One region of the Paenibacillus sp. 01T424 genome, then DNA from elsewhere that is predicted to be linked to it. Evidence: riboswitches for the same ligand, from Rfam matches in the RefSeq annotation. Region 1 holds a riboswitch; each other region holds the start of a gene.
What was found. Region 1 has a riboswitch for thiamine pyrophosphate ahead of AC1DPK_RS20455 (ABC transporter substrate-binding protein). Riboswitches for the same ligand answer to the same signal wherever they lie in the genome.
Positions count from the first base shown of each region.

Region 2: linked by a shared signal. The riboswitch ahead of thiC (phosphomethylpyrimidine synthase ThiC) and the one ahead of AC1DPK_RS20455 (ABC transporter substrate-binding protein) in region 1 are both predicted to bind thiamine pyrophosphate.
Region 3: linked by a shared signal. The riboswitch ahead of AC1DPK_RS18855 (ABC transporter ATP-binding protein) and the one ahead of AC1DPK_RS20455 (ABC transporter substrate-binding protein) in region 1 are both predicted to bind thiamine pyrophosphate.

Region 1 is NZ_JBFTPZ010000027.1:166,931-174,326, reverse strand. Features, by position in the region: gene AC1DPK_RS20465 (GerAB/ArcD/ProY family transporter) at 1-659, shown strand, start outside; gene AC1DPK_RS20460 (glycosyltransferase) at 751-2,223, shown strand; TPP riboswitch at 2,362-2,474, shown strand; gene AC1DPK_RS20455 (ABC transporter substrate-binding protein) at 2,659-3,699, shown strand; gene AC1DPK_RS20450 (thiamine-binding protein) at 3,768-4,070, shown strand; gene AC1DPK_RS20445 (ABC transporter permease) at 4,060-4,833, shown strand; gene AC1DPK_RS20440 (ABC transporter ATP-binding protein) at 4,836-5,633, shown strand; gene AC1DPK_RS20435 (TatD family hydrolase) at 5,634-6,500, shown strand; gene AC1DPK_RS20430 (glucosaminidase domain-containing protein) at 6,708-7,396, shown strand, end outside.
Region 2 is NZ_JBFTPZ010000014.1:41,131-46,534, reverse strand. Features, by position in the region: gene thiE (thiamine phosphate synthase) at 1-776, opposite strand, end outside; gene AC1DPK_RS13250 (ThiF family adenylyltransferase) at 820-1,887, opposite strand; gene thiC (phosphomethylpyrimidine synthase ThiC) at 1,880-3,643, opposite strand; TPP riboswitch at 3,956-4,060, opposite strand; gene AC1DPK_RS13240 (glycosyltransferase family 4 protein) at 4,135-5,292, opposite strand; gene ytvI (sporulation integral membrane protein YtvI) at 5,376-5,404, opposite strand, start outside.
Region 3 is NZ_JBFTPZ010000025.1:31,113-38,508, forward strand. Features, by position in the region: gene thyA (thymidylate synthase) at 1-122, opposite strand, end outside; gene AC1DPK_RS18845 (DUF2087 domain-containing protein) at 399-1,004, opposite strand; gene AC1DPK_RS18850 (SLOG family protein) at 1,209-1,766, opposite strand; TPP riboswitch at 1,854-1,956, shown strand; gene AC1DPK_RS18855 (ABC transporter ATP-binding protein) at 2,044-2,820, shown strand; gene AC1DPK_RS18860 (ABC transporter permease) at 2,801-3,577, shown strand; gene AC1DPK_RS18865 (ABC transporter substrate-binding protein) at 3,574-4,599, shown strand; gene thiD (bifunctional hydroxymethylpyrimidine kinase/phosphomethylpyrimidine kinase) at 4,632-5,441, shown strand; gene AC1DPK_RS18875 (hypothetical protein) at 5,544-5,726, opposite strand; gene queF (preQ(1) synthase) at 5,889-6,386, opposite strand; gene queE (7-carboxy-7-deazaguanine synthase QueE) at 6,418-7,149, opposite strand; gene queD (6-carboxytetrahydropterin synthase QueD) at 7,152-7,396, opposite strand, start outside.

The sequences.
Region 1 (7,396 bases):
TATTTCCGATTGCAGCGCTCAGCTATGCTTTTATTATTTTGCTCCTGTTTGTTGCCAGGTTGCCCAAAATAGCACATTTGCTTCCCGTTTTTGAACACGGGATTGGGCCTGTCGTGAAGGCGGCCTTTCCAGATTTAGTATCTTTTCCATTTGGGCAAATGGTTATTTTTTTCGTTTTTTGGAAGCACGTGAGCGAGAAGAAAGGGATTGGGCCAGTCACTTACAAGGCCTATATTGGCGTATCCTTATTTCTAATTCTAATGAATATCATTACGCTATGCGTATTAGGGCCGGAGCTGTCCTCGCTTACAGCACTGCCGCTGCTTGAGGTTGTGCAGTTAATTAGGCTTGCTAATATATTGGAGAGGCTTGATGTGCTTGTAACCTTGCTTCTGTTCATCGGTCTATATGTCAAAATGACTGCGCTATACATGGCATCGGTATTCATGTTCAATATGATCACTGGTATTGCCTACCGATATTGTGTGCTGCCCATTGGTCTCATTATTTATGGGGCGTCGTTTATCGAAGCAAATAATACTTCCCATATTTGGATTGGACTTGATGTTACGCTGAAGATTGCGCCGTTGTTCCAAATTGTGCTGCCGCTGCTTATGCTAGCCGTTGGAATACGCAAGAAATACAAAAAGGCTGCATGATTGAAAGTTGCGCACAGTGCTCACCCAAGCGGATAGGCTGACATATTTTATGGGTAAGTGAGCCGTTTATGCTTGCTTGAGGAGGATACGCGTGAGCGATGCCAATAGCTGCATGACAAGCATTATTCTCGTTACCTATAATAAGCTTGAATACACGAAGCAATGTGTGGAGAGTATTCGGAGACATACGCAGAGAGGCAGCTATGAGCTGATTATTGTAGATAATGGTTCGACGGATGATACAGTAAAATGGGCTAAAAGCGAGAGCGATATCATCGTAATCGACAATGGCTGCAATGCTGGCTTTCCTAAGGGCTGCAACCAAGGATTGGCCGCGGCCTCGGGCGATCTTCTGATGCTGCTAAATAACGATACAATCGTAACGCCAAGCTGGCTTGACGGTCTCAAGCGCTGCTTATTTAGTGATGAACGAATCGGGGCGGTCAGCCCCGTTACGAATTCGGCTTCCTACTGGACGACGATCCCGGTCACCTATACGACGATAGATGAAATGGAGCTGTTTGCTTCGGCACTGCATGCCAACCCTGACAGAACAAAATGGGAGGAGCGCGTGAAGCTGGTCGGCTACTGCCTTTTGCTGCGGAGAGAAGCATGGGAGAAAACGGGATCGCTCGACGAGATCTTCGGTATCGGCAACTTTGAAGATGATGATTATAGCCTGCGGCTCCGGCTGGCGGGATATAAGCTGATGCTGTGCGGCGATACGTTTATTCATCATTACGGGAGCATCTCCTTTAGCTCAGAGCCAGAACAATATGTACAAAATTTCAGAAAAAATGCCATTGTTTTTATGTCCAAATGGGGCTTTGACCCTGGTGATGCAACGTATATTAGAATGGATTTTAGCACCGTAATTGAGCGGGAATCGCATGAGTACAGACGCGAGAATTGCTCGATTATGGAAATAGGCTGCGGGTGCGGAGCTACGATTTTGCATATGAAGAAGCAATTCCCATCCGCAATATGGTACGGAGTTGAGCGTAATGAGCTGGCGGCTAGAGTAGCAGAAGCTTCGGGAATTACCGTATTCCGCTCGAACGATCCGAAGGATTGGAGGCTGCCTGCTGAAGGTCTTGACGGCATCGTAATCGGAGATGCTCATGCATACGGGACACCGCAAGCCATGAAAAATCTAGTTCGTCTTCTAAAGCCTGGCGGCTGGCTAGTCGGGTGCTTTGCCAATCGCTATTATTTCAACAATATTCGGCAATATTTAGATCCTGCTAATGCACAAGCACAGCATCAAGCGGCATCACAGTACTCAGCAGAACAAGTTAGCCAGCTTTATTTGCAGGCCGGTTTTACCTATGTGAAGATTACACGTGCGGATAATAAACCGCAGGAGCAGCTAGAATACATCCATCTGTTAGAGCAGCTAACGTCTGAAGAGATGTCAAAAGAGCTGACAGCCGCTTATTTGCTCGTATATGGACGCCTTGCTCCAGCAGCAGAGACCAAAGGAAAGGCAGACTTAGAAAGTTCGAAGGCCGCTGAAGAAGCAAAGGTTGAATGGCTGGATGAGCATGTTGATTTAGGGCAATGACAGCTGGTGCAGGAGCTGCACGTTCTGGCTGCCGTATATAGTAAGAGGATGAGTATCGTGGCTTGATGATAATCATTTTCAAAAAAAACTAGCATTAAATGCGGGTTTTGCTATACAATGAATGGTATTGACGAAACCGAATATGTTCCGGGGAGCTGGTTAGGCCGGCTGAGAGGGGATTATCTATACAATTCCGACCCGTTAAACCTGATCTGGATAATGCCAGCGTAGGGACAGAAGCTCTGTTTAGCAAGCAGGCGAGATCAAATTGATCAAGCATTTGCTGTATAAACAGCTGCACAGCCAATGATATGGCGTCCTCCGGATTAGGGGGACGCTTTTTTTTGTTGCGATTAGAATGATGCAGCCATGGAACCGGATACTACGAGGAGTCGTCGCCTATAAGAATCGAAGCATGGAGAGGGGAACAACATCATGAATCAGAAAAAAACAGGGCATTTGTCGTGGAAAATCGTGGCCGCGATGCTTGTGTTCGTATTGGCGCTGGCAGGCTGCGGCGGTGGCGCTGGGAACAAGGGCGAACAGCCGAAAGAGCAAGAGGGAACAGCGGACAAGCCGCTAGAGAAGGTGCAGGTTGTACTCGACTGGACACCAAATACGAATCATACCGGACTTTATGTAGCTAGAGATAAAGGTTTTTTTAAGGAGCAAGGACTGGACGTTGAAATTATTCAACCAGGACAAAGCGGTGCCGATCAAATGGTCGCTTCGGGCAATGTGCAGTTTGGCGTAAGTTATCAGGAGTCTGTCACGATGGCGAGAATTGCAGGCGTGCCGCTCGTATCGATCGCCGCTGTCATTCAGCACAATACCTCAGGTTTTGCTTCACCGCTTGCAAAGGGAATCGATTCACCTGAGAAATTTGAAGGCAAAACGTATGGCGGCTGGGGCGCTCCTGTTGAGGAGGCGGTCATTCAATCGATTATGCAGGAGAAGGGCGCAGATGTGAGCAAAGTAAACATCATGAGCATCGGCGACAGCGACTTCTTTACGGCGGTGAAACGCGATATTGACTTTGCATGGATTTACTATGCATGGACTGGCGTGGAAGCAGAGCTGCGCGGCGAGAAGATCAATATGGTTTATTTAACAGACTACAGCGACAAACTGGATTATTATACGCCGGTAATCGTGACGAACGAAGATTTGATTATGAATAAACCGGAAACAGTCAAAGCGTTTACAGCTGCCGTATCTAAAGGCTACCAATACGCGATCAGCAATGCGGAGGATGCAGCAGAAATTTTAATAAAAGCAGAGCCGGATTTGAATGCGGAGCTTGTGCGCGCCAGCCAAAAATGGTTAAGCTCGAAATATCAGGATGACGCACCGCGCTGGGGCGAACAGAAGCTAAGCGTATGGGAAAACTATGCGGCATGGATGTTTGAGCACAAGCTGCTGGAGAAGGAGCTTGAAGCGGAGAATGCATTTACGAACGAATTTTTACCACAATAAGCTATTCGAACATACGGAGGGCGGGAAAGCCCGCTCTCACTTACAACGATGAGAAAGAAGGAAATCAAATGGCAAACGCATTAGTAAGTATTCAAATATTACCGACAACGCCAGGCGGCGAAAGTGTTATTCCTTACGTGGATCGTGCAATTGAAATCATTAAAGCGGCAGGTGTTCCTTATCGTGTAGCACCGCTTGAAACGACGATGGAGGGTGAGCTGAGCCATCTGCTCAGCGTCGTGCAGTCGATGAGCGAGGCGATGGCGGAGATGGGCTGCCCGTCCGTTATTTCACAAATTAAAATTTACTACAATCCGGCAAACGGCGCTTCCATGGGCAGGCTGCTGGAGAAATATCCAGATGGGCAATAAGAAATCGATTTGGTCGAAAATATGGCAGCCAGCAGCCCTACTGATCGTGCTGCTCGTCTGCTGGCAGGCAGCTGCATGGCTTGGATTATTTCAACAATGGGAGTTTCCATCACCAATTTCAATTGTACAAGAGGCCATCCAAATTTGGCCAAGGTTAATGATGCATACGGGAGCGACGGTGAAAATCATGCTGCTCGGATTTGTGGGAGGATCGGCGTTGGGCTTAATGCTCGCCGCTTTGCTGCATTTAATTCCTGGCGTTCGATCGGCGGTATATCCACTGCTCGTGCTGTCGCAAAACGTACCCATCATAGCGATTGCTCCAATTTTGACGATGCTGCTAGGCTATGGCATGCTGCCAAAGGCGCTGCTGGTCATCATGGTATGTTTTTTCCCCATCACGGTTGCCATGCTGAGCGGGCTTATGAATACCGATGCACAGCTTCGCAACTATTTGCAAATGATCGGTATTCGCAAATGGCAGCTGTTTTGGAAACTAGAGCTTCCTCATGCGATTGTTCATTTATTTTCCGGCTTGAAGATTGCGGCTTCATATAGTGTGTTAAGTGCGGTTGTTGCCGAATGGCTTGGTACAAACAAGGGTCTTGGCTCATTTATGCTTATTTCGTCCAAAGGTTTTATGCCAGATCGTGTATTTGCGGCAGTTGCCATCATCGTTGCGCTGAGCTTGACTTTATTTGGTTTAGTAACGTTAGCGGAGCGTCTTGTCATACGTTGGCGCCCTGAGAAAGAGGTGAGCTGACAGTGGTCAATCGTGCTGAGCATCATTCAGTGACGCTTCAAACGCAAAATATTCGAATGAAGTTTGGCAAAGGACAGATGAGCAAAGAAGTGCTTGGCGGGTTATCCATTTCAATAGCAGATGGGGAGTTCGTATCGATTGTAGGGCCGTCCGGCAGCGGTAAAACAACCTTGTTTCAAATTATCGGCGGTTTGGAACGTCCTACGGAAGGCGAAATTTGGATCGATGGCAAGCAAACGACGGGCGAACGCGGACATATTTCCTATATGCCGCAGCAATCGTCGCTGCTTCCATGGCAAACCGTTGCCGGCAATATAGAGTTGTCTCTTACGATCTCTGGCGTTGATAAAAAACTCGCGAAGGCGAGGACAAAGGAATGGCTCGAGCGAATCGGGCTGCAGGAATATGCGGATTCTTATCCGCATGTGCTCTCTGGAGGAATGCAGCAGCGGGTTTCTTTCCTCCGGGCACTGCTTGCTCCGCAGAATCTCATGCTGCTGGATGAACCGTTTGGCGCACTGGACGCCTTGACGCGGCAGCAAATGCAGCAGTGGCTTATGTCGATCTGGGAGCTGAATCGAAGATCGGTGCTGCTCGTTACCCATAGTATTGAAGAGGCTTTGTTTCTATCGGATCGGATTATTGTGCTGTCACCATCGCCGGCAGTGGTGCTGGAGGAATTTCAAGTGCCATTCGAGCGTCCGCGTCATGAGTCTTTATGGACAGACCCACGGTTTTATGCGATGAAGCAGCGCATTTATGATCTGCTTAAGACGGGTGCGAAGGAAGGAAACGTATAGATGGCGATACAAACAAGCAATGATCCGCGCGAAGGGCAATTGTACTCGGAATCTCCTCAGCAGGAAGGCACATGCATAGACGCGCATATTCATATTGATTTGTATGAAGCAGAGCAGCGTGATGAGCTTCTAGAGCGTGCGTTCGCAGAAGGTGTAGCAGCTGTGATTGCCGTATCTATGCATTTGGAATCGTCTATTGTGAACCGTGACATTGCCCTGCGTTACGCAGGGCGTGTGCACCCTGCTTATGGTTTCCACCCAGAACAGCCCATACCAGCCGATAAGGAGCTTGATGAGCTATTCGATTGGATTCGTTTGCGTCATGAAGCAGGGGAACGGTTTGCAATTGGCGAAGTAGGGCTGCCGTATTATACGCGAACAGAAGCGCAGCAAGCTGGGGGAAATATCGTTTTTGATGAGAATCCATACCTGCAGCTGCTGGATCGGTTTGCTGCGCTGGCCAACGAACTTGATCGTCCGATTGTATTGCATGCAGTATATGAGGACGCCGGCAAAGCTTGCGACATATTGGAGCGGCATGGTGTTCGCAGAGCGCATTTTCATTGGTTCAAGGGTGATGCTGAGGTTATCCGCCGAATGGTGGCAAGCGGCTACTTGGTGTCGATAACGCCAGACGTCGCTTACGAGGCAGAAATACAGCAGCTTGTAAGGGAGTATCCCATTGAGCTGCTGATGGTGGAAACGGATGGGCCATGGCCGTTCGAGGAAATCTATGCGGGTCAGCAGACGCGGCCTGCAATGGCTGCAGATGCAGCAAAGCATATTGCGAATATAAAGCAGCTGCCAGCTGTGCAGGTTGCGGAAATAATGCTAGCCAATACGCGCCGCTTTTATGGACTCCTATAGTATTCAATTCATACAGAAAAGGCCGCTCCATCAGAATGAACAATCTGAGGATGCGGCCCTTTTATATTTAAAATGCAAAAAAACATAGTGGTAGAGTCGACCTTTCATACCACTTTGTCCATTGCCACTTGCGCTTTCACAGCATACAAAGATAAGGACAAGGCAATAGATGGCAAGCCAAAGTGGACAGTAGAAAGGAGACAGACGATGGCACAGCTGACGAAACAACAATTTATTGAACAATTAGCTCCGACGGTTATAAGAATAAGGCGAGAAGGATCAACGATGTTTCCATCCGTACGTTTAGCGCAAAATGTACTCGAAACCGGCGGTGTTATTCACCCGTGGTACAACTTAGGCGGTATCAAGGTGGGCAGTGGACAGACGAATGCATATTGGCACGGAGAAGCGGTCGTTAAAGGAACATGGGAGGTCGTCGATGGCCGAAGCGAGAGTACTCGCGCTGCTTTCCGAGCCTATGAGAGCGTCTATCATTTTTATAAGGATTTGGATTTGCTGCTGGCTACTTCGCGTTATGAGCGTGTTCGCAAGGCAGTGACGCCAGAACAGCAAGCTGACATGCTGTACGCATGCGGCTATGCGACAGATCCGGCTTATCCAGCCAAATTAAAAGCCATTATTTCGCAGTATGGGTTGAAAAAATATGATGTTTTAGGCAGCACGCCGCTGCCTAAGCCAGAGAAGCTGAAGGATGCAGAGCTTGTTGTCGTTTTGTACAAGGGAGAGGTTATTTCAGATGGCTACTTGCTCAAGGGTACAACTTGGGTACCGGCAAGGCTGCTTGGTGAAGCGCTCGGAGCGAAGATTGATTGGACGGGGAAAAAGGTTACCGTAAACGGCAAAGAGCTCGACTCGATTTTGTCCGAAGCAACAGG
Region 2 (5,404 bases), on a different contig from region 1:
ACGATCATACCGTTAAGCTCAATAACGAGCTTTTTATTTTGTTGTCCCAGCTGGACGACCAGTTCCTCCACTGTTTTAGCGCTGGTCTGCTCCTCGCGGCCATTAATCTTCACTATCTTAAAGGGAGGAACATATTCAGAACGGTGGGCTTCGATTTTCTTTAAGAAAGCCTGACAAACACCAGCCGGATCGTTATGGCCAACAATTGCTGAAACTGCACATATCCGTGTTGCCCCCGACGCTAGCACTTCATCAACATTTTCAAGTGTGATCCCGCCAATAGCCACGAACGGTATCGATATATGATGCGCTGCTTCCCTGACATAACTTGTAGTAACAGCCGTACGGCCCGGCTTTGTTTCGGTAGGATACACTGGCCCAACGCCGATATAATCGGCTCCCTCCTGTTCAGCAGCTAGTGCTTGCTGCAGGTTATGCGTGGATATGCCAATTATGCGGTCAGCACCAAGCCATTCTCTTGCTTTGGCAATTGGCATATCATCCTGACCTAAATGAACACCGTCAGCATCCGTCTCAAGAACAAGATCAGGATAATCATTAATGATAAGAGGCACTTTATATTTTCGCGTTAGTATTCGAAGGGCTTTGGCCTCTTCAAGTACCTCTTCCCTCGTCCCCGTTTTATTGCGAAGCTGAACCATTTGAGCTCCGCCAATCAGCGCCTGCTCCATCACTTCAACGACTGATCTGCCAGGGTGATTAGATTTCGCTGTAATGGCGTAGAGCTTGAAGTTCCGCCAGCCTTGTCTACTCATTCTCAAACACAACCTTTCATCAAAAAAATCATTTATTTCCATTTCATAAGAACGTTTTAACGAGATTAATTGCATTCTCCGCATCCGCTGTGCCTTGCACAAGCACCCGTCCATCTGGGAAGAGAATCAGCTGCTCTCCGCTTGAGATCATCGCTTTCACTAAATACCGATTCACGGTGAGCGTGCAGCCAAGCGCTCGCAAAGTTTGCTCTACCTCTTTTAAATCAACCGGCTTGCCTAACGTCACCTGCACCGTATCCCTACCGCATAATACGGTAGAGCTTATTTGAGTATCTTCCGCTCTATCAGCTTCAAAACAAAGCATGCCGTCAGTTGCTACATCAGGCGTTTGAGCACAGAATGGGCACTCGGTACTGAATGCCGGAAGCTCCGATTCCCGCATTCGGAATGACCATAGATCAATGCTCAACCACGTTTTACGCAGCGCCGAATCATTGCCAGTTAGCCATTTTATCGCCTCAGCTGCTTGCATAGATGCAATCCATTCAACCGCCGGAGCGAGTACGCCCACCGTATCGCAAGTATCGGCCTCCTGCTCCATATCATCTGCTCCGATTAAGCAGCGCAAGCAAGCTGTCTCTCCAGGAATTAATGTTGCCTGCATGCCCTGCGCCCCAGCCACTCCGCCATAAACAAATGGGATTCGCTGTCTAAAGCATTGGTCGCTGACCAGCAGCCTTGTCGCTGCATTATCCGTCCCATCAAGGACGATATGGACTCCTCCGGCGAGAAATCCGATGTTCTGTGCATTCACATCCGCTACTGTCGCCATAATGTTTACACTGCTGTTAATTTGGCGAAGCCGATTAGCAGCGGCCACTGCTTTGGGCATCACTGCCAGAGCGTCCGCCTCGTCAAAAAGCATTTGGCGCTGCAAGTTGCTCGGCTCAACAAAGTCCCTGTCTACCAGCCTAACTTCCCCGACACCGGCTCTTACCATATGCTGCGCAAGCGAAGCGCCTAATGCGCCAACACCGACGATAAGCACCGAGGCATCGGCCAGCTTGCGCTGGCCTGCCTCTCCAATGAATGCAAATCTCGTTTGCCTCGAATAACGATCTGCAAAAGCATCAAGAACAGAATCAACCATAAATCTTGCTCCCTGCCGCCTTGAATGCATCTGATTTTTCCTTCATTCCCGCTTCAATGGCTTCCGTTGTTTCCATATCGTTTTGCGCGGCATACTCTCTTATATCTTGGGTGATTCGCATGCTGCAAAACTTCGGCCCGCACATGGAGCAGAAATGAGCGGATTTCGCAGCATCAGCTGGAAGCGTCTCATCGTGGTAAGCCATCGCACGCTCTGGATCAAGCGATAGATGGAATTGATCCCGCCAACGAAACTCGAATCGCGCTTTGGACAATGCATCATCACGCAGCTTCGCTCCACGGTGCCCTTTCGCCAAGTCAGCCGCATGCGCTGCGATTTTGTACGTAATAACGCCTTCCTTCACATCCTCCTTATTCGGAAGGCCAAGGTGCTCCTTCGGTGTTACATAACAAAGCATTGCCGTGCCGAACCATCCAATCATTGCAGCACCAATTGCCGAAGTAATATGATCATAGCCTGGCGCGATATCGGTCGTTAGCGGTCCTAATGTATAGAAAGGCGCTTCATCGCACACCTCTAGCTGACGATCCATATTTTCTTTGATCAAATGCATAGGCACATGGCCAGGGCCTTCAATCATCACTTGTACATCATGTTTCCATGCGATCTTCGTTAGCTCACCCAATGTATCCAGCTCAGCAAACTGAGCAGCGTCATTGGCATCTGCTATAGAACCGGGTCTCAGGCCGTCACCGAGCGAGAATGATACGTCGTATGCTTTCATAATTTCACAAATGTCTTCAAAATGCGTATATAGGAAATTCTCCTTATGGTGTGCCAGGCACCATGCTGCCATAATTGATCCGCCTCGCGAGACAATGCCCGTAACGCGCTTTGCCGTAAGTGGTATGTAGCGGAGCAGCACACCTGCATGAATCGTAAAATAGTCGACGCCCTGCTCGGCTTGTTCAATAAGCGTATCGCGGAATACTTCCCAGCAAAGGTCTTCTGCTTTGCCGTTCACTTTCTCCAGCGCCTGATAAATGGGCACTGTGCCAACTGGAACTGGTGAATTCCGCACGATCCACTCCCGCGTCGTATGGATGTTTTTCCCCGTGGACAAATCCATAATCGTATCGGCTCCCCAGCGCGTCGCCCAAGTCATCTTCTCCACTTCCTCTTCAATCGAAGAAGCTACAGCAGAGTTGCCGATATTAGCATTGATTTTAACGTGAAACTGCCGCCCAATAATCATCGGCTCACTTTCAGGATGGTTGATGTTAGTCGGAATAATGGCACGGCCGGCTGCAATCTCGCTACGTACAAATTCTGCACTCATCCCTTCGCGAATAGCGATGTATTCCATCTCAGATGTAATGATCCCTTTGCGGGCGTAATGAAGCTGCGTAACATTTTGCCCTGTTTTGGCACGAAGCGGTTTCCTCGTTAACCCTGGGAATCGTTCCGCGCCTCGCTGCTCTGCTTTTTCAGCCGAAATAAATCCATTATCCTCCGGTTTGATTTCCCTGCCCTCATAGGGCTCTACATCACCACGCTGCAAGATCCATTCGCTGCGAATACCGGGCAAACCACGCCGAACATCTGCCTCATACGTTTCATCGGTATAAGGACCACTTGCATCATAGACTCGTACAGGTTCATTCGGCAGCTCTTCACCATTTCTGCCAGTACTAGCTTCAAGTGCAATTTCTCTCATCGGAACACGGATGTTTCCCTTTGAGCCCTCGACGTACACCTTGCGGCTGCCCGGAAGCGGAGTAGAAAAAATAGACATAACAAAAACCTCCTAATGGAATAATAGAATTCCTCCTGGAGGCATACGCAAGCATATGAGAAAGTTTAAAACACCGCTGCTATACAAGTAGCTAGGCTGCTACAAGAGCTGCAATTGCTGGAGCGTGCATGGCGGCCACAAAGCTTTATCGATTCACTGGCGCCAAACAAAAAAACCGCTCCAGCAAAGGAGCGGTCGAAGAGTGTCGTCATGCGAGTGTTATCTTGCAAGGGTTCCCCCTAAGCAGATAAAGTCATGCCGCATAAGCTGAGGCTTCAGCAGATTCCGGCAGAGCTTTCACGCGCAAAGCATAAACGCACAATCCCACTTTCCTACGCTGGCATAACCCAGATCAGGTTCAAAGGGACCAAAGCGATTCGCTTTATCTCAGCCATTACGGCGCCCCTAGTGGATTTCCTTGTTTGACTATACCGTTTAGTAAAGAAGGGTGTCAACCCTCTATTTTCCAAACCGCGGAAAAACACAGCCTGCTACAGTCCGCTTTCCTTCAGCAGCCTTACCCATCGATCAGCGGTGTGGCGCCATGTAAATGTCTGCTCCACACGCTCGCGGCTGCGGCGCCCCAGCTTCTGCCTGAGCTGTTTATCGCGAAGCAGCAGATGCAGCTTTTCTCGCAGCTCTCGCTCGATATGAAGCTGATTGACCAAATAGCCCGTTTCACCATTGCGGATAATTTCTTTCATTCCGCCTGCACGTGTTGCGACTACCGGAACGCCGCAGGACATCGCCTCGACATTAACGAGCCCAAATGCCTCCCTCTGTCCAGATGGCACGACCGCTACATCAGCAACGAGCATCCAGCTGGGCACTTCCGAATGCGGCACGTAGGGCACAAAACGAACATGACCCGGACATTTGCGTCCAAGCTGTTCAAGCTTGCGCGCATAAGCCGTTTTGCGATGCGAGCCATAAAATGGGCTCCCTACGATGATAACGACGAGCTCTGGGTGGCTTTTGGCAAGCTGCGGCACGATATTGAGAAGATGATGAACGCCCTTAAGCGGAATAAGCCTCCCCATAAAAAGCACCACTTTTTTACCATGCAATCCTCTCTTTTGCCTTAAACTCTCCCGTTTGGCGGCTCCTTCGGAGGAATATTGTGAAGGAAACCTTGCCGTATCTACCCCAGGATAAATGACTCGCAGCTTCGAAGCGACCTCTGGCGCTTTCGACACTACAATTCGCCTTAGAAACTCGCTATTTACGATGATTCTATCTGCTGCCTGCAAGCACTTATGCAAGTTTGCAGAAGAAATATAGGAGGGTGAAATAAAGGTGGAGGAATGCAAATAAAGCCAGACTCGTTTGCCTGGATTCAATCGCTTCATCGTTAGCACAAATTGGGGACGATTCTCGACGTCGATGACCTGAGGAGAAAAACGGTGAACCRCATGTCCTACCTCTTGAATATATCGCTGCTTATTGCCCGCTGCAAACCGTTCACAAACAACACCGTTAAATTGTCCTTGACGAGGCAATCGCTTGCTCAGTCTTCCAAATATACGAGGTTCCGCGTAAGGCTTAAGCAGCGGGGCAAATTTCTCTACCACCCGCTCAACCGAGCTGCTTCCTGATGATGGAATCGGGAAGGAGCCTGGTGTTACAATTGCAACTTTAATAGGTGCCATTTATTCGTATGCCTCCTGCATGATCTGCTTTTTTTGCAGTATCATACGTATCTAGCAACGGCTTTGGCACGGCTTTTCCAAGGCTATAGCTTGAATTTCATTTGGAATAGTC
Region 3 (7,396 bases), on a different contig from region 1:
CTTTTTGTGTAGGCAGGCGTACCATCAGACCATTTGGTTCTAACAGCTTGATCTTTGTCCCAATTACCATGTTCAAAAATATCTGCTACCAATTGATTGTAAATCCCATCAGCCTTCCCCATCTCCCAAGCCCCCAGGTCCTGCTTATTTCCATTTCTTATGATTAAAAAAATTCGATAAAAAAATTACTTTTCCTTTATGACGCGTAAGCACAATCACCGCTCGATGAGTTCATATTTACTTCTAACGGACATAGAGTCCGTTATTTGGCAGAAATCGCAGCCTTTTATAACGATTAGAGCCAAATAACGGCCTTCATGTCCGCAACCACGGCCAATAGGAGAGAAATAAAGCAAATAAGGCATCTGATGTCCGTTATTATCAAAAACAACTTCCGCTTACGAAAGAATCTCCCACTTCGCCCATATTTCTTGCGGATTCAATTCGTAAATATCATTTTCTCTAAACATTAATTGATGCATAATGAACTCTCTGCGAATGGTCGCGAAGTCATCATGATAACCTTTGATAAATTCGTTAATTTCCTTCTCTGTATACTGTTTCCCTCTCGTCAAATGAGAAACCATAAGCTGAAGCACGATCAATTTTTTCTTATGCTGAGCCGGCATATGCTTCAGCTTACCCTCAGCTGTAAAAAAGTTGCGGATGACTGAATCCTTCAGTTTCTTATTGCTATCCTCCATGTTGTCCACTCCCTTCTCTGCACCTGCATTCCGGTAAATGAGCTCCGCCGCCGCATTAGCGTTGCTCTTAATAAAATAATGGTTCAACGAAAAATAAATCGCATTTTTCTCTCTGCGTTCATTAATTAAGCTGGCCTCTCTTAATTTGGTTGCATGATGCGTAATCGTAGCAGGCGTCACGCCTAATTTCTCTGCGAGCACCTGTCCGTTAAGCTCACCTTCAGCCAGCATAATCAACAATTTAATTCTCGTCGGATCGGATAATGCCTTATGATAGGCTACCACCTTATCTAATTGCACCGTTCGCCACCTCTTCCTCCACCAAACAAATTTAACTTTCATCTAATTAGATGTTTATCTAATCAGATAATAATACGCCACCTATTATTTGTCAAACACAATAATCTCGAAAATACAAACTGTCAGCTTTGCGCATAAAAAAAGCTGACAGGTCTCTGCCTGCCAGCATGAAATAAACTCCTCTTACTCAACTGCCATGCATCGTTAATTTTCCGAATACAGGTTGTCGTCATCCGCGATGCTCTGAATGTCCTCCGAGCTTATGCTGAAYTAACCATAACCCTCAACCTGCTGTTTCTTTAACGCTTTTTCTTTAAAAAACTTGGGGCTGCCCTCGCCTGCATCCTCATCATAAACGAGCAGAATACCGTCCGTTTTCCGAAACAGCAGCTCGTCCCTAGCCGTAAACTGCCAAATGCCATTATACGGCTGGTTGCTGACCGAAGCATAATAATCGACCCCTTTTAAAACCTGCTGATAAAACTCCTTTTTATCATCCTTCCATTTCTCTTCCGGATTGCTGTATGCCGAAATAATTGAAAGTCTCAAATGAGGATAAATTTCCTTCAGCGCAATCACGACCTCGCACGCCCACAAATCCACGCCATATTGCCCCGGGGTAATCACCCACTCAAGCCCATCTTCTATAAGCGGAACCAACTTGCCTGTCAGCGCTTTTTTTATATAAACAATGCCCTCATGCTTCTGGCTAAAAATATTAAGCTCATGCGCTCGGTAGCCCGTTACGAGTAAATTTTTCATTTGTCCAACGCCTTTTCGGATAATTATGGTTTACATCTATCCAGTGTATGCTATAGTAGAAAAAATACAAATTGCATATAAACCTATTTATTTCACTAGGGGAGCCTACCGGCTGAGATGGAGCAACTGCTCCGGACCCTTGGAACCTGATCTGGATCATTCCAGCGGAGGGAAGTGGAGCAGCAAAGCATTCATTCATGCGCGCAAGCCTTGTGTGATCGTTAGACCCGCTCATTTCCCCTCGGAAATGGGTGGGTCTTTATTTGTTTACGGAGGGATGCGTATTACAGCTATAATCTCACTTCACCAAGTAAGCTACACCTACGACATGCTTGCTGAAACATCTATACTGTCTAATCTTTCGCTTCAAGCCTACTCAGGTGAGTTTGTCTCTATCATCGGTGCTAGCGGCTCAGGCAAAAGCACGCTCTTTAAGCTCATGGCCGGATTGCTTCAGCCTAGCCAAGGTGAAATTAGGCTGTATGGCAAGCCTGCCCCCAATCGTCTCGGCAAGATTGCTTATATGCCGCAAAAGGATCTTCTTCTGCCATGGAGAACAATACTCGGCAATTGTCTGCTTCCACTTGAGATGACACGCAGCAATCCCCATTATAACACGATCCAAATCTTGGAGCTGCTAGAGCGCTTCGGACTGGCAGGCTATGAACAAGCTTACCCTGACGAGTTGTCAGGCGGCATGCGACAGCGGGCAGCTTTTCTGCGCACACTAGTAACCGGACAAGAGCTGCTGCTGCTGGACGAACCGTTTGGCGCGCTTGACGCCATGACCAAACGCGGTATGCATAAGTGGCTGCTAGAGCTGTGGAGCGACCTTGGAAAAACAGTACTCTTTATCACACATGATCTTGAGGAAGCGATATTGCTGAGCGACCGCATTTATTTATTGCCAAGTGCAGCTAACGAGGCGCAAGGGATACAGGAAATAGTCGTTCCTTTGCCGAGACCAAGACACTATGAGCAAAATTACGAACCCGACTTCATCAAGCTGCGGCAAGATTTGGAGCGAAGACTGCATGCGCAAACCTCTAATTAACCAGTGGCTGAGCCATTACGGACTATTCATACTGCTGCTCATTAGCTTACTGCTCGTTTGGCAAGCGGTCGCACAGCTCGGATTGGTTCCACCCTACATACTGCCGTCACCTAGCTCAATAGCTCAGGCATTAATCGAAGATGGCCATCTGCTGCTTGGCAACCATCTGCTGGCTACGCTTAAAGAAGTGTCCCTCGGTTTTCTATTGTCGATTATTATTGGGACTACGCTCGCAGCAGGCATGCACACTTTCCGAATACTGGAGAAGGCGCTGTACCCGTTTGTCGTCATCAGTCAGACCATCCCGCTTATCGCTCTGTCTCCAATTTTCATTATGTGGTTTGGCTATACGATTTGGAGCAAGGTCGCTGTTGTTTTTTTGACTGCTTTTTTCCCTATCGTTGTGAGCACCTATGACGGGCTTAAGAAAAGCGGTAGCGAATATGAAGAGCTGCTGCTCACAATGGGAGCAACGCGCTGGGGTATTTTCAGAAAAATACAAGTCCCCATCGCCCTACCGTCCTTCTTCTCAGGGCTTAAGTTATCGATCGTTTATTGCGTTGTAGGCGCCACCATCGGTGAATGGCTTGGAGGCAGTGAAGGCCTAGGCTACTATAGCCGCCGAATGTCCAGCAATTTGAACGCCGACTCCATGTTTGCATCCGTTTTTCTGCTATCCCTCATTGGCATCTTATTATTTGCTGCCATTGTCCTATTGGAGAAATCAATACTAAAGAGAAAGAGGTTCAATACATGATCATCAAAGCAAAAATGAAATGGATTATTCCGATGCTTGCTTCTCTGCTGCTCGTACTTAACGGGTGCAGCAGCAACGCTGTCCCAACTGAAAACAAACCCGAGGACACTACGGCAAAACAGAATCCTCAGACTATTAGCATTATGCTCGACTGGTATCCAAATGCGGTGCATTCCTTCCTCTATGCGGCTCAAACAAACGGTTATTTTGCGAAGCATGGTTTACAGGTCAACATTCAAATGCCCGCGGATACGAATGATGCATTGAAGCTAGTGGCTGCCGGCAAGGTTGATTTGGCGCTCAGCTACCAGCCACAGGTATTGATGGCTCGCGGCGAGGAAATTCCTGTTAAATCCATTGCAGCAATCGTCAGGCATCCACTTAATCATCTAATGGTACCAGAAGGCGGAAGCGCCAAATCACCCAAGGAACTTGTTGGTAAAAAGGTCGGCTTCTCCTCCATCCCTCTGTATGAAGCAATGATGCGCACCATGATTAAGCATGACGGCGGTGACCCGCAAAATGTGGAAATGATTGACGTTGGTTTTTCCTTTATTCCGGCTATAGCAACCAACAAAGTAGATGCGATCATCGGTGGATTTATTAATCATGAGCAATTGCTGCTTGCCAAGGAAGGGCATCCCATGACGGCGATAAACCCAACTGATTTTGGCGTGCCGGATTATTACGAGCTTGTGCTTGTAGCAAGTGATCAAGGACTAGCTGAGAAGCAGGCGTTGTTCAAAAGCTTCATCGCAGCCATTACGGAGGGTCAACAATTTGTAGCTGAAAATAAACAAAAATCGTTGTCGATTTTATTTGAGCATGAGAACCAGACCTCCCCTCTCGATCAAGAAATCGAGACAAAAAGCTTGGACATTCTTCTGCCTCTCATGGATGCAGGGAAGCAATCATTTGGATATCAGGAGCCTGCTTCTTGGTCTAATGTTAGGGATTGGCTCGTCGATAACGACTTGCTGCCAGACAATATAAAGGCTGAGGATGCTTTTTCAAACTTGTAAATTAATTCTACTCTTTCGAAGGAGATGCACGGATGAGAAGATATCAAGCACTTACGATTGCAGGCTCGGACTCCGGCGGCGGCGCAGGTATTCAAGCTGATCTAAAAACATTTCAAGAGCTCGGCACCTACGGCATGTCGGTTATTACCGCAGTGACTGCGCAGAATACGCTTGGCGTTCAGGGCATCTACCCGCTGGATGCTGAGGCTGTTAGCTGCCAGCTCGATTCGATCGGCGAGGATCTGGAGCCATCCGCAGTTAAGACAGGCATGCTGTTCAGCGCAGAGATTATAAAGATCGTTGCAATGAAAGTAAAGCAATATAACTGGCATAATCTCATCATTGATCCTGTCATGGTGGCGAAAGGCGGCTCATCTCTGCTTCAGCAAGAAGCTATTCAGACACTGATTACGTATTTGCTGCCGCTCGCGCTTATAACGACTCCTAACATTCCAGAAGCTGAGCTTATCGCAAGAATCCCGATCCGGACGTTAAGCGATCGAGAGGAAGCGGCCCGAATATTGCATCAGATGGGCTCCCGCTATGTTGTCATTAAGGGCGGCCACGGTTCAAGCAGCGAACCGCTCGTTGATCTCATCTACGATGGAGAACAATTTGTATATTTGGAAAGCAAACGTATCGACACTAAGCATACTCACGGCACTGGATGCACTTTCTCCGCTGCGATTGCTGCAGAAATTGCTCAAGGCAAACCTGTACTTGAAGCTATAAGAACTGCCAAAGCCTTCATTCAAGCCGCTATTGAAGATAAGCTGGGGATTGGGAGCGGTCATGGCCCAACCAATCATTTTGCTTATAGGGACAGACAGCGCTTGAGCTGATTGTATTCTATTAGAAACAGCAAACGCCGCTTCCATATAGGTCGCGGCGTTTACTAATTAGTCATGCTTTCATGCAAGTTTAGGCTTGTGTTAAAACAGCCTTCATGCCTTTTCATCCTGCTTTGGCTGCAACAAGAAGGGCTCAATCATATTATCTATACTAATATATTCAGCTTGTGACGCGCTTGGAGCTGCAAGCGCTCGAACGGGAGATACTCCAAAGTTCGTTAATGCAGATGCTATGGTGCAAAGCAGTACAGACATACAAATCGCATTTTTAATCATCGTTTGTCCACCTATTCTCTAATAACTCTAAACTAAGTATAGACTTTAATAGAATAATTGAAATGGACTTCAGGCATGAAATTCACCTAGACCTTAGTCGGGCAATTCAGAAAAATCTATCATAAATGTATCTCTTTTACTAATTTGAGCTGCAATTCTAAATTAACGATTATCCACTTTCTCTGGGTACAAATCATGATTCATGAGACGATGCTCAGCCATTTGCTCATATTTTGTGCCAGGCTGGCCATAATTGCAATACGGATCGATGGATATGCCGCCACGAGGTGTGAATTTGCCCCAAACTTCTATATATCTTGGACTCATCAGCGCAATTAAATCATTCATGATAATGTTCATGCAATCCTCGTGGAAATCACCGTGATTGCGGAAGCTGAACAAATACAGCTTAAGCGACTTGCTCTCTACCATTTTGTCACCTGGAATATATGATATATAAATGGTTGCAAAATCCGGCTGTCCCGTCATTGGGCAAAGACTCGTAAATTCCGGACAATTGAATTTCACGAAATAATCGCGATTTGGATGCTTATTATCAAAGGCCTCCAAAATTTCCGGTGCATAGTTAAACAAATATTGTGTTCCTTGATTGCCTAGCAGCGTCACACCGCTCAGCTCCTCTTTGCTTCTTCCTTCCATGCTCGTTTCCACCTCTCTCAGCTGTTTTGAATTAAACGCCTTTCTTATTGCCCCATACCCAGGTATGAAGCTGCGGCAGAACGTGCACCCGCTTTAAATCCTGATTCGGCATAACCTTCTCGATCAGCCATTCATAACGCTCCAATAAATAAGGAAGCATGAGCTGCGGCTCTGTTTCCTGCAAGTTTCCATTGCCTGCCTGCAAATAAAATGGAACCATTGGATACCTGAGGTGAACGTATGTCGCGTACTCTAGATCATCCTCGTCGAAAACGACTGTTTTTAAGCAAAAACTAGTTGATTTCCGATTCAGGTTGGACACGATTTCATCGAGCTTCGACCAGTCTGTCTTCATGCCAGAGCTCGGCGGCTTAGGCGACAAAGTGAGCTCATCAATCGACCAAAACCAGTCCTGCCAACGACTCCCTTGTGTCTCCAGTGCAACGCTGATGTTTTGTTTATGGAGCTCATCAACAAATTCACCCAGCTGCGGGAGCAGTGCGGGATTGCCACCGGAAATCGTCACATGCTCAAACGCATTTCCACCTATTTCTTTTAATTGCTCTATCATTTCAAATGCTGTCAGCATGCGAATATCTTCTTTGCCGCTGCCGTCCCAAGTAAATGCCGAATCGCACCAAGAGCAGCTGTAATCGCAGCCAGCAGTACGAACAAACATCGTTTTCCGGCCAATTACCATACCTTCTCCTTGGACCGTAGGGCCGAATATTTCCATTACAGGAATTCGTTTATTGGATGGCATCGTTAGACCGCCTCCCGCTTCGGACGATAAATACAATAGCTCGTCGGCGTTTCACGCAAAAAGACTTGAACGCATTGCGGACGATTTACAGTACCATCCAAATGGCGCTGAACGATGTCGCTAATCGTTCGTGCTACCACTTCAGTCGTAGGAAAACGATCGGGCAACACATTGCTAAAGTGCTCGTTGTCGTCATTAAGCAAAGAATGGTCAAAACGATCATGAATCAACCTTTTAATTATGGCGA